2 regions of the Kitasatospora sp. NPDC058478 genome follow, and region 1 is predicted to be linked to the other one. Evidence: riboswitches for the same ligand, from Rfam matches in the RefSeq annotation. Region 1 holds a riboswitch; the other holds the start of a gene.
What was found. A riboswitch is a leader RNA that binds a small molecule or an ion and turns the genes downstream of it on or off. The one in region 1 is predicted to bind magnesium.

Region 1 (6,309 bases):
AAGGTGGTCCGCTCCAGGCCGGGAAAGGTGGTGGTGCCGCCGACGGCCAGTCCGGAGTTGTCGAGGAAGGCCCGGGTGGCGGCCAGTTCGCGCGGGCCGCCCGGGGCGTGGCCGTCGACCAGGTCGAGCCGGCCGTGCCAGAGCGGGTCGGCGAGGTCGGCCTCGGTGGTGAGGGCGCGGACCAGGCCTTCGGGGGAGGTCGCGCCGGTCTCCGGGCCCTGCCGGGCGGAGGTGAGCACGCTGCCCGGTGGCAGCAGCCCGGTGACCAGGGCGACGGGGTCGGTGCCGGCGCCCTTCTGCTGCTCGGCCGTGGGCGGCTGCCCGGGGCGGGGCTGGACCGCGAAGGCGCCGTCCTCGGCGACCGGGGCCTGCTCGACGGTCCGGCCGGGGGCGAGCGACGTGACCAGGGCGTCCGCCCCGCCCAGCACCCGTTCGACCCGTTCGGCCGGGGTGAGCTGCCCGCTGCGGTGGACGACGTCGGCGCCGGTGACGCCGAGGACGGGCAGCGCGATCATGGCGACGATCAGGGCGCTACGGCCCTTGGCGCGCAGCGCGTCGCGGCGGGCGATGCGCAGGGCGACCTTCCAGGCGCCGAGTCTCATCGGGTCACCTCGCCGAAGCCGCCGGCCGCGTGGCCGAAGTCGCCGGACGTGTGGCCGTAGTCGCCGGACGCGTGCCCGGCTCCGTCGGCCGGAGCACTGAGCGGCTCGGTGGTCAGTCGGCGCTTGCCGGTGCGCCGCCCGTGGCTCTCGGAGGCGACCGCGCCGTCCTTCAGGTGGACCACCCGGTCCGCCCAACTGGCGTGCGCCGCCTCGTGGGTGACCATCATCGCGGCGGCCCCGGCGTCGCAGCGGGCGCGCAGCACGGCGAGCACGGCCTCGCCGGTGGCGGAGTCGAGGGCGCCGGTCGGTTCGTCGGCGAGGACGAGCCGGCGCTCGCCGATCAGCGCGCGGGCGATGGCGACGCGCTGCTGCTGGCCGCCGGACATGTCGTCGGGGAAGCGGTCGGCGAGTTCCCCGATGCCGAGTTCCTCCAGGGCGGCGAGCGCCTCGCGGCGGGCGGTGCGTCCGGAGACTCCGTCGAGTTCGCGGGGGAGCGAGATGTTCTCGGCGGCGGTGAGGGCGGGGATCAGGTTGTAGTCCTGGAAGACGTACCCGATGGAGCGCCGCCGAAGGTCGGCGAGCCGGCCGCGGCTGAGGCCGCCGAGGGCCACGCCCTCGACCAGGATCTCGCCCTCGCTGGGCGTGTCGAGTCCGCCGGCCAGGGTCAGCAGGGTGGACTTCCCGGAGCCGGACGGGCCCATGACGGCGACGAACTCGCCGGGGTGGACGGCCAGTTCGACGCCGCGCAGGGCGTGTACCTCGGCGGCGCCCCGCCCGTGCACCCGGGTGACGTTGGCCAGGTGCAGGACGGGTGCGGATCGGGTCGGATCGCTGTGGGACACACTTCCCCCTCGTGAGCTGTTGAGCTGCATATGTCGGTGAACTATATATGCCGGATGGGGGTGCACGTCGAGGGGTGGGTTTGGTCAAGCTTCTACAAAGCTGTCGAAGTTCGGTCGAAACGCCGCTATCCGGGTGAAGGGGAGGGTCTATGCTTGACGAGGTTTGCAAGGCACCTCGTTCGGTGAGGCGTCTTCACGGACACAGGCCACTGACCCGACGACGTCGAGAGACGCCCAGGTTCAGGACAGGTCTTCCCGAGTTAAGGGTTGACCCCAAGTGGCTTCCGGCCCGACCGGGCTGGACACGCCGTGGAGTGCCAAAGCTCTGACGAGTTGGGGTGTGCCGGTCCCGTGGGGCCGGTCCGCTCCTTGCCGTGTCGCGATGCGGTGCACAGACGGTGCACCCCCGACCGGGAGGAGGCGAGAGACATGGACTGCGATAGTCCGGGCCATAGTCGCCCCTACCCCCGCATGCTCTCGATCACCTCTGGCACGCGGTAACAACCTTCCCTGCGCTCGTTCACCTGACGCTGCGTCATGCGCTCAACCGCGCCCCGACGCACGACGTCTGACGCTCCGTCATGCCCTCACGGCCGCCGCCGCTCAGCGCCGCCGTGCGGTCCGGCGGCGTGCGCTCGCAGGGAGGATCGCTGCTGCGTGCCCCCTGTCGCCCCCTCAAGGAAGGGGGCAGGGAGGCCCTGCCATGACCAACGTGATGCTGGACCCGAAGGTCCCCACCACCACCCGTACCGCCGTGCTCGACGACGCCCACGTCGGCGACATCAGGGGTGCGCTCGGCACCATCCGGCTCGACGACACCACGCCGCGCCACGGCCTGTCCGCGCGGCTCAAGACCCTGCTGGCGATCGTGGGCCCCGGCCTGATCGTGATGGTCGGCGACAACGACGCGGGCGCCTTCTCGACGTACGGGCAGGCGGGGCAGAACTACGGCACGCAGCTGCTGTGGACGCTGCTGATGCTGGTCCCGGTGCTGTACGTGAACCAGGAGATGGTGCTGCGCCTGGGCGCCGTCACCGGTGTCGGCCACGCCCGGCTCATCCTGGAGCGCTTCGGCAAGTTCTGGGGCGCGTTCAGTGTCATCGACCTGTTCCTGCTGAACGCGCTGACGCTGGTCACCGAGTTCATCGGTGTCACCCTGGCGGCCGGGTACCTCGGGCTGCCGAAGGTGGCCGCGGTGGTGCTGGCGGCGGTGGTGATCATCGCCTCGGCGTTCACCGGCTCGTTCCAGCGCTTCGAGCGCGTCGCCGTCACGCTGTGCGTGGGTTCGCTGCTGCTGGTGCCGATCTACTTCATGGTCCACCCGAAGACCTCGCAGATGGCACACGACTTCACGGTGCCGAGCATGCCGGGCGGCTCGGGCCAGCTGGCGGCCGTGATGCTGGTGATCGTCTCCATCGTGGGCACCACCGTCGCCCCGTGGCAGCTGTTCTTCCAGCAGTCGTACGTCATCGACAAGCGGATCACGCCGCGTTTCATGAAGTACGAGAAGGTCGACCTGTGGATCGGGATCGCCATCGTCATCATCGGCGCCGCCGCGATGATGGGCTTCACCGCCGCGGCCTTCGCCGGCACCGACGGCTTCGGCCAGTTCTCCGACGCGGGCGCCGTCGCCAAGGGCCTTGAGGACAAGGCCGGGCACGTGGTGGGCGTGCTGTTCGCCATCGCGCTGCTGGACGCCTCGATCATCGGCGCCTTCGCCGTCTCCCTCTCCACCGCCTACGCCATCGGCGACGTGTTCGGCATCAGGCACTCGCTGCACCGGGGCGTCAAGGGCGCCAAGGGCTTCTACGCGATCTACGCCGGCCTGGTGGTCGCGGCGGCCGCGATCACGCTGCTGTCCACCGGCTACACCCAGGGCCTGATGACGCAGTTCGTCCAGGTGCTGGCCGGTGTGCTGCTGCCCTCGGCGACGGTGTTCCTGCTGCTGCTGTGCAACGACAAGGCCGTCCTGGGGCCGTGGGTCAACGGGCCCAAGACCAACGCCTTCACCTCCGCCGTGGTCGGCGTGCTGGTGATGCTGTCGCTGATCCTGACCGCCGCCGTGGTCTGGCCCGACATCAGCTCGCAGGCGATCCTGTGGATCATGGCCGGCTGCGGCGTGGCCGGCGTCCTGGTCGCCGGGTACTTCTTCACCTTCGGCCGTCGGGGGACCAAGGAGGACCCCGTCGACCGCACCGGCCGCGAGGAATGGCGGATGCCCCCGCTGGAGACCCTCGGCAAGCCGGTCATGTCCACCGCCCGCAAGGTCGGCATGGGCGCCCTGCGCGCCTACCTCCTGGTCGCGATGGTGATGGTCATCATCAAGATCGTCCAGACCGCGCTCAACCACTGAGCCGCAGACCGCAGCCCGGACGGACGGGTGGTGGGCAGCGGCCCGCCACCCGTCCGTCCGTCTCCCTGCTCTTCCAGCTCTCCCCGCTCTCCCAGCTCTCCCAGTGAAGGAGGTGCCGTCGTGCACACCCTGACCACCGCCGACTTCCTCGTCCGGCTCGCCACCGGGGTCGCCTGCGGCGCGCTCATCGGCGTCGAACGCCAGTGGCGGGCCAGGATGGCCGGCCTGCGCACCAACGCCCTGGTCGCCGCCGGCGCCACCCTGTTCGTGCTGTACAGCGAGGCCGTCGGCGACGCCGCCAGCCCCACCCGGGTCGCCTCCTACGTCGTCTCCGGCATCGGCTTCCTCGGCGGTGGCGTCATCCTGCGCGACGGCGCCGGCGTCCGTGGCCTCAACACCGCTGCCACGCTGTGGTGTTCGGCTGCCGTCGGGGTGCTCGCCGCCGCCGGGAAGCTCGAATTCGCCGTCCTCGGCACGCTCGGCGTCCTCGCCGTCCACCTGATCCTGCGCCCGGCCGGCCGGATGCTCGACCGGGCCCCGCAGTCCGGCAGCGACCCCGACTCCACCGTCCGCGCCACCGTCCACCTGGAATGCGAGCGCAAGGCCGAGACCCACATCCGGGCCCTGCTGCTCCAGGCCCTGTCCGCCTCCGGCCTCGCCCCCACCGGCCTGCGCGCCCGCCGCACCGACAGCGGCGACGCCACCAGCCTGCGCGCCACCGTGGCCATCACCGGGCAGGTCGCCCCGGCCCTCGAACAGGTCGTCAGCCGGCTCTCCCTCGAACCCGGCGTCCGCGACCTGCACTGGCACCTCGACGACGAACCCGACGACCCGAGCCGCCCGGCGCTCGCCTAGGGCGCGGCCCGGGGGAGGTAGAACGGAGGCACCGTCACGAGGCCGACCAGGAGGTCCCGATGTTCACCCCCGACCCCAGGCACGGGCCGCTGGTGCCGATGCTGCTGGTGCTCACCGTCGTCACCGGACTGGTGGACGCCGTCAGCTACCTCCGGCTCGGCCACGTCTTCGTCGCCAACATGACCGGCAACGTGGTCTTCCTCGGCTTCGCCCTGGCCGGTGCCGCCGGACTCTCCGCCACCGCCTCGCTGAGCGCCCTCGCCGCGTTCGTACTCGGCGCCCTGGTCGGGGGCCACCTCGCCCGACGGCTGCCCGACCACCGCGGGCGGCTGCTGACCACGGCGGTGGTCGCCCAGACGGTGTTCGTCGCCGCGAGCATCGCCCTGGCCACCGTGGCCGGCTACACCTCAGACCCGGCCCGCTACGGCCTCATCGGACTGCTGGCCTTCGCCATGGGCGGCCAGAACGCGGTGGTCCGCTCCCTCAAGGTCCCCGACCTGACCACCACGGTGCTCACCATGACCATCACGGCCCTCGCCGCCGACCGCACCGGCCCCCGCCGGCTGGCCTCCGCCGTCTGGATGTTCGTCGGCGCCCTCGTCGGCGCCCTCCTCATCCGCCAGGCCGACGTCCCCATCGCCCTGACCCTCGCCCTGGCCCTCCTCGTCGCGGTCGCGGCCCTCACCCACCGGGCCGCCGGAGCCCACCCCGCCCCGGACTGGACCCACCCGCTCTGACCTGGTGCCGCGTCCCGCTGCTCGCCGGTTCCCGCTCGTCCGCAGGGGTCAGTCGTCCTGGCGGTGGCCGGCGCGGCCGCTCCAGAGGGGTTCGAGGCGGGCCCAGCCCTGGGTCCAGGCCTCGTCGGCGCGGCGGTCGAGGACGTGCAGGCGAAGGCGCAGGGCGAGGGTGAGCAGGGCCAGGAGGGCGAGGAGGGCGCCGGCGCCGGTGCAGACGGCGGAGACGGCGACGGCGGCGCGGTTGGTCGGGGGCGAGGAGAGGGCGCCGGCGGGGTCGACCCAGACGGGGACGACGGTGCCGGTGACGGCCGTACGGGGGGCCTGGACGGTGCCGGTGTGCGGCTGGCCGTCGGGGTAGGTCCAGGAGGCCTCGGCGTCGACGCGGGTGCTGTAGCCGGCGCCGAAGCGTCCTCCGGCGCCGGTGCCCGTGCCGGAGCCGTGGTCGGGGAGGGTGAGCACCACGGCGTCGACCTTGTGGAGGCGCAGGCGGTCGCTGTCGGCCTGGGGTGCGGTGGCGTGGTAGGCGAGCAGGGAGCTGCCGGTGGCCAAGGCGAGGGCGAGCAGGGCCCCGAAGGCGCTCAGCAGCCAGGCGCGGGCGCGGGCCCGGTCGACGGGCCGGACCAGCGGTTCGTGCCGGGCACCGAAGGCCCGCCGCAGCCGGCGGCCGGTTCGCGGCGGGCGCGACGAGGGCCGGGCGGGGCGGGGTGTGCTGGACACGTCGACGGCTCCTCAGGGGGGTTGGGGCGGCGCGGTGGTGAGGTCGTGAGGCTTCGTCACCCAATTTCCACCCGGTGGCCGCCCGCGCACAAGAGTCGTGCGGGCTCGTACCACCGGGACCTGCGGACGGCGCCGCCGCGCGCCGGTCGCGTTCCGGGTCGCGCCCGGGTGCGCGGCCTCCCGGCGCCCCTTCGCGCACCCGG
Region 2 (6,309 bases), on a different contig from region 1:
AGCCACCTGGTGCACGGCCGCCGGGCGCTGATCCTGCCGTGCCTGGGCCGCACCGAGAAGGACCACCAGCGCGGCGGGGTGCAGAGCACCTCGGTCGAGGACTCGATGAGCATGGTGCACCTGTCCGTCGGCATGAAGCGCCCGGCCTCCCCGCACCTGCTGTCCGAGCCCGCCATCGTCGCCGGGATGGCCCGCGCGGCGCTGCCGGACAGCGGGACACCGTGGGAGTGGTACATCGAGGACTACGACCGCATCCGCGACACCATGTCCCGGGCCCTGGACGGCTTCGAGGACTTCAACCGCCGGGTGCGGCTGCCCCTCGGGTTCCGGATCAAGCAGCCGGCCCGCGAACTGGTCTTCCTCACCCCCTCCGGGCGGGCCGAGTTCTCCACCGCCCCGCTTCCCGACGTCGTTCCCGCCCCGGGCACCCTGGCGCTGGGCACCATGCGCTCCCACGACCAGTGGAACACCACCATCTACTCCGACAACGACCGCTACCGGGGCGTGCGGAACCTGCGCACGCTGGTCTTCCTGAACACCGACGACATGCGCGAGCGCGGCATCGCCGAGCTCGACCCGGTCGACATCACCAGCACCGCGAAGGACGGCAGCACCCGCACGTTGAACGGCTATCTCGCGATCCCGTACGACATCCCGCGCGGCTGCGCGGCGGGCTACATGCCCGAGATGAACGTGCTGTGCGCGATCGGCGACTACAGCACCCAGAGCGACCAGCCGATCATGAAGCACCTCAAGGTCACCGTCACCAAGGCGTAGGAGGCGAAGGGATCAGGCGCGGCGCCTACGCCGACGACTTCGTCTACTCCGACGGCTGCGGCGTCCAGCGGTGCAGGCCCTTGCGGTCGTAGTACCGGGTCATCCCGAAGCCGAAGGCCAGGGCGAGCACCACGCCGACCGCGATCATGGTCCAGCCCCGGGCCAGGCCCGCGTCCGCCCGGGCGTCGAAGAACAGGATCGCCCGGATGCCGTCGCTGAGCTGGCGCATCGGCTCGAAGACGCTGAGGAAGCGGTAGAAGCCGGGCACCGCCTGGAGCGGGATGGTCGCCCCCGAGGAGGGCAGCGCCAGCGCGATGAAGACGAACATGGACACCAGCTGCCCGATCCCGCCGAACGCCGCGTTGATCGCCTGGACCCCGAGGCCGACGGCGAGGCTGGCGCAGTAGGCGAAGACCCAGAGCAGCGCCTGGTGCGGGGCGTCCATGCCGAGGACGGTGACCGAGCAGAGCATCACCAGGGTGGTGGTGAGCAGCATGATGCCGGCCGTCATGAGCATCTTCAGCAGCAGGGTCTGGGTGCGGGTGATCGGGACGGTCGGGCGCCGGGTGTGCCAGGGGCCGAGCTCGCTGTCGCTGTAGCCGAGCGCGGTGTCGACGCCGTTGTGGATGATGTTGCCGCCGATGAAGCCGGTCAGCACGGCCAGCAGGGTGTAGTAGAAGGCGCTCAGGCCGAGCCCGCTGTGGGTGCCGATCGGGTGGCCGACCCGGGTGGTGACGGCGAGCGGGTCGGCGAGCAGCAGCCGCGCGGTGGCGCTGGCGCCCGTGCCGGAGGCGGTGGGCGGCGCGGCGGCGGTCAGCTCCTTGCCGAGCGCCAGCGAGGCCTGGTGGGCGGCGGACTGGGTGATCTGAGAGGCCAGCGAGGAGCCGAGGCTGCCGAGGCCGGGGTTGGTCAGCACCGTCAGGGTGGGCCGTTCGGTGGCCCGGCCGGTGGTCAGTGCCGCCACGTCGGCGGTGAACGCCTGCGGGACGAGCAGCGCGCCGTAGACCTTCCCGGTGGAGAGCTGGTCCATCGCCTCGGCCTGGTCGACCTGGCGCCAGTCGACGGTGCTGCCGGGCGTCCCGGCGACGATCTCCCGGGTGAGCCGCGCGCCCAGGCTCTCCGTCCGGCCCGGCGGCGGCGGGCCCTGATCCGCGTTCACCAGGGCGATCGGGAGCCGGTGCAGGTGCCCGGTCGGGTTGAGGATGCCGCCCATGTAGAGCAGCGAGAGCACCACGGCCAGCAGGCCGCACAGGATGCTCGGAACGAGCCACAGCTTCGCGTGGCGGGCGAGCACGAGGGCCCGCGCCTGCCGGGGACCGTCCTGGGAGCCTGCGGACGCCATGCCACCCCTCGGATTCGGGCGCAACCTGGTGCTGCTGCCGATGCGGTGGGAAGTCGTTCCGTGGCGGCTCGGCGGCAAAACCCCACGTCACCCGATCCGCCCCGCCGTGCTCCGGCCGGGGCCGCCGGGACAGAAGGTAAAGGTTCTACCAAGTACGCAAGTATCGGCCTCCGCGCGGTCTATGCTTCTGGAGGTTTGAAGAAGGCACCTCGTTCGGTGAGGCTTCTTCACGGACACAGGCCACTGATCCGACGACGTCGAGAGACGCCCAGGGTTAGGACAGATCTTCCCGACCTAAGGGTTGATCCGAAGTGGCTTCCGGCCCGACCGGGCTGGACACGCCGTGGAGTGCCAAAGCTCTGACGAGTTGGGGTGAACCGGCGGTCGCTTCGCGCGCCGGCGAACTCCTTGCCGCGTCGATCACACGCACCACGGGGTGCGTCGACCGGGAGGAGGCGAGAGACATGGATTGCAGTAGTCCGGGCCACAGTTGCCCCTGCCCCCGCTTGTCCTCGCACACTCCCGGCACGCGGTAACGACCCTCCCTGCGCACATCTCTGACGGTTCATCACCTCGACACCCGGCTTCGCCGTGCCCGAACGGGCCCGCACCGCCGGGTGGCGATGCGCCGCGCCCGTCCGCAGGGGGATCGCCGCCGTGCGCCCCCGATCGCCCCGCCTGCCCGGGGCCCACGGGAGGATCGTCATGACCACCAACGCCACGCTCGACTCCAAGGTCCCCGCCCCGCGTTCAGCGGTACTGGACGACGCCCACGTCGGCGACATCAGGGGTGCGCTCGGCACCATCCGGCTCGACGACACCACGCCGCGCCACGGCCTGTCCGCGCGGCTCAAGACCCTGCTGGCGATCGTGGGCCCCGGCCTGATCGTGATGGTCGGCGACAACGACGCGGGCGCCTTCTCGACGTACGGGCAGGCGGGGCAGAACTACGGCACCCAGCTGCTGTGGACGCTGCTGATGCTGGTCCCGGTGCTGTACGTGAACCAGGAGATGGTGCTGCGCCTGGGCGCCGTCACCGGTGTCGGGCACGCCCGGCTGATCCTGGAGCGCTTCGGGAAGTTCTGGGGCGCGTTCAGTGTCATCGACCTGTTCCTGCTCAACGCGCTGACGCTGGTCACCGAGTTCATCGGCGTCACCCTGGCCGCCGGGTACCTGGGCCTGCCGAAGGTCGCCTCGGTGGTGCTGGCCGCCGTGATCATCATCGCCTCGGCGTTCACCGGCTCGTTCCAGCGCTTCGAGCGCGTCGCCGTCACGCTGTGCGTGGGTTCGCTGCTGCTGGTGCCGATCTACTTCATGGTCCACCCGAAGACCTCGCAGATGGCACACGACTTCGTGGTGCCCAGCATGCCGGGCGGCTCGGGCCAGCTGGCGGCCGTGATGCTGGTGATCGTCTCCATCGTGGGCACCACCGTCGCCCCGTGGCAGCTGTTCTTCCAGCAGTCGTACGTCATCGACAAGCGGATCACGCCGCGTTTCATGAAGTACGAGAAGGTCGACCTGTGGATCGGGATCGCCATCGTCATCATCGGCGCCGCCGCGATGATGGGCTTCACCGCCGCGGCCTTCGCCGGCACCGACGGCTTCGGCCAGTTCTCGGATGCGGCCGCCGTCGCCAAGGGCCTTGAGGACAAGGCCGGGCACGTGGTCGGTGTGCTGTTCGCCATCGCGCTGCTGGACGCCTCGATCATCGGCGCCTTCGCCGTCTCCCTCTCCACCGCCTACGCGATCGGCGACGTGTTCGGCATCAGGCACTCGCTGCACCGGGGCGTCAAGGGCGCCAAGGGCTTCTACGCGATCTACGCCGGCCTGGTGGTCGCGGCGGCCGCGATCACGCTGCTGTCCACCGGCTACACCCAGGGCCTGATGACGCAGTTCGTCCAGGTGCTGGCCGGTGTGCTGCTGCCCTCGGCGACGGTGTTCCTGCTGCTGCTGTGCAACGACAAGGCCGTCCTGGGGCCCTGGGTCAACGGGCCCAAGACCAACGCCTTCACCTCCGCCGTGGTCGGCGTCCTGGTGATGCTGTCGCTGATCCTGACCGCCGCCGTGGTCTGGCCCGACATCAGCTCGCAGGCGATCCTGTGGATCATGGCCGGCTGCGGCGTGGCCGGCGTCCTGGTCGCTGGGTACTTCTTCACCTTCGGCCGCACCGCCACCAAGGAGGACCCGATCGACCGCACCGGCCGCGAGGAATGGCGGATGCCCCCGCTGGAGACCCTCGGCAAGCCGGTCATGTCCACCGCCCGCAAGGTCGGCATGGGCGCCCTGCGCGCCTACCTCCTGGTCGCGATGGTGATGGTCATCATCAAGATCGTCCAGACCGCGCTCAACCACTGAGCCGCCGCCGGGGCGGCGCCCGACAGTACCGCCGCCCCGGCCCCGACCCGGAAACCTCGACCGCCCCGCACCCGGGGAAGGAAGGAAGTACGGCCATGCGCACCGCCCCTCACCACCACTGCCCGCGCGTCCGCCTCGCCCTGCACGACGGCGTCGAGAGGAACTACCGCCTCGACGACCCCGGCGTCTGCCCGCACTCCGGCACGCCCAACACCCGGGCCTGCGCGTACGAGCCGCGCGTGCACCTGGCCTACCTGCTGGCCCGCCAGGGCCACCGCCCGGACTGGCTCGCCGACTTCGCGGACCTCCCGCCGGCCGCCGCGCGCCGCCTCAGCCGCGCCGCCGCCCGCCACCGGCCGCACGGCTGACGCCCCGCCGACCGCACCACCCCGCGCCCTCGCGCACCCCCTTCACCCGCTGCCCCGTCACGGAGGTGACCTGCCATGTCCATCGTCGCCGCGTTCCACCCCTCCCTCCCGTCCGCCGGCCTCGGCCGCCTGCGCGCCGCGCTCGCCGCCGTGGGCCGACGCCTGGCGGAGAGCCCGCTGGACAGCCCCGTCCTGCACGCCGTCACGGCCCAGGCCCCGGCACCGGCCGCCGCCTCCGCCGACCGCCCCGCCCGACTGCGGGCCAGCTGGCGGACCGTCACGGCCCCGGACGGCACCGCCCGGCTGGAAGCCTCCTGGCACCCCTGGCACCCCTGGCACCCCGCCCGCTGACCACCCGTACCGATGCGTACAGATCCGCACCGACCCCGCACCGACCCGCCGAAGGAGCATCCGCCATGGCCGTGCGCTACCCCAGGCTCGAAGCCATCTTCTCGGACCACACCGCCGCCGCCCCGCCCCGGCGGCCGCGCCCCGCCCCGGCCCCCCGGCCCGCCGTCGACCCGGACACCGGCCTGGTGGTGGACCCCGAGCAGCGCACCGTCACCGTCGACGGGCAGCAACTGACGCTCCCCTACCTGGAGTTCGAGCTGCTCGCGCACCTGGTCGACAACCCGCTGCGGGTCCACTCCCGCCGCCAGCTGATGGAGACGGTCTGGGGCCGGCCGGACACCGGCGACACCCGCACCATCGCCACCCACATCGCCCGGATCCGCCGCAAGCTCGGCCCCGGCCACCGGGAGGCGATCGCCACCGTCCGCCAGATCGGCTACAAGTACGACCCCCGCCTGACCCGCGTCGCCTGACCGCCGCCCGGCCGCGCCGCCCGACTGCGCCGCCCGAGGCCCGATCGCCCGCCCCGGCGGCACCCCACCGGCCAGCACCCCACCGAAGGAGGACACCGCCGTGACCAGAACCGCCCTGTTCCCCTGGACCAGCAGAGGGACGGCGCTGTGCGGCGTCCTGCTCCTCCTCACCCTCCAGGGGATCGCCGTCGGCGTCGCCCCGGGGCGACTGCGGCTCTTCCTCTCCGGCGTGCTCATCGGCGCCTCGGCGGCCGGACTGCTCCTCGCCCTGCTGCTCGCCCGCAGCGGGCGCGGCACCGCCCGACCCGCCGACCCCGGCGAGGACGACACCCAGTGGTTCAGCGCCCGCTCCCTGGACGGGTTCCCGATGGAGCAGGTCCGACCGCTGCTGCTGTCGCCCGGCGCCCCCGGCCTGAACCGGCTCTACACCGCCTGGGTGTTCGCCACCCACGGGCACGACCCCCAGTGGATCGCCCACCACCTCGACCTGTCCACCCCGACCGCCCGGCTGCTGGTCACCGCGGCCCGGCACCACACCGCTCCCGACAGGAGGCCGCAGTGATCACGGCCCTCGACCACGTCCAGCTCTCCGCACCCCCCGGCAGCGAGGCCCTGCTGCGGGCCTTCTACGGCGACGTCCTGC

Region 2: it holds a riboswitch for magnesium, as region 1 does, so the genes downstream of both, ACFWPT_RS11185 (NRAMP family divalent metal transporter) here and ACFWPT_RS23270 (NRAMP family divalent metal transporter) in region 1, are expected to answer to the same signal.

What each region holds. Positions count from the first base shown of each region.
Region 1 covers NZ_JBHXML010000041.1:69,287-75,595, forward strand. The annotation lists gene ACFWPT_RS23260 (FtsX-like permease family protein) at 1-602, opposite strand, end outside; gene ACFWPT_RS23265 (ABC transporter ATP-binding protein) at 599-1,474, opposite strand; M-box (ykoK) riboswitch at 1,612-1,789, shown strand; gene ACFWPT_RS23270 (NRAMP family divalent metal transporter) at 2,148-3,797, shown strand; gene ACFWPT_RS23275 (MgtC/SapB family protein) at 3,918-4,652, shown strand; gene ACFWPT_RS23280 (YoaK family protein) at 4,712-5,389, shown strand; gene ACFWPT_RS23285 (hypothetical protein) at 5,438-6,106, opposite strand.
Region 2 covers NZ_JBHXML010000015.1:106,911-113,219, reverse strand. The annotation lists gene ACFWPT_RS11195 (FdhF/YdeP family oxidoreductase) at 1-777, shown strand, start outside; gene ACFWPT_RS11190 (YhgE/Pip domain-containing protein) at 821-2,119, opposite strand; M-box (ykoK) riboswitch at 2,321-2,498, shown strand; gene ACFWPT_RS11185 (NRAMP family divalent metal transporter) at 2,825-4,474, shown strand; gene ACFWPT_RS11180 (hypothetical protein) at 4,570-4,842, shown strand; gene ACFWPT_RS11175 (hypothetical protein) at 4,918-5,193, shown strand; gene ACFWPT_RS11170 (winged helix-turn-helix domain-containing protein) at 5,259-5,666, shown strand; gene ACFWPT_RS11165 (hypothetical protein) at 5,767-6,228, shown strand; gene ACFWPT_RS11160 (glyoxalase) at 6,225-6,309, shown strand, end outside.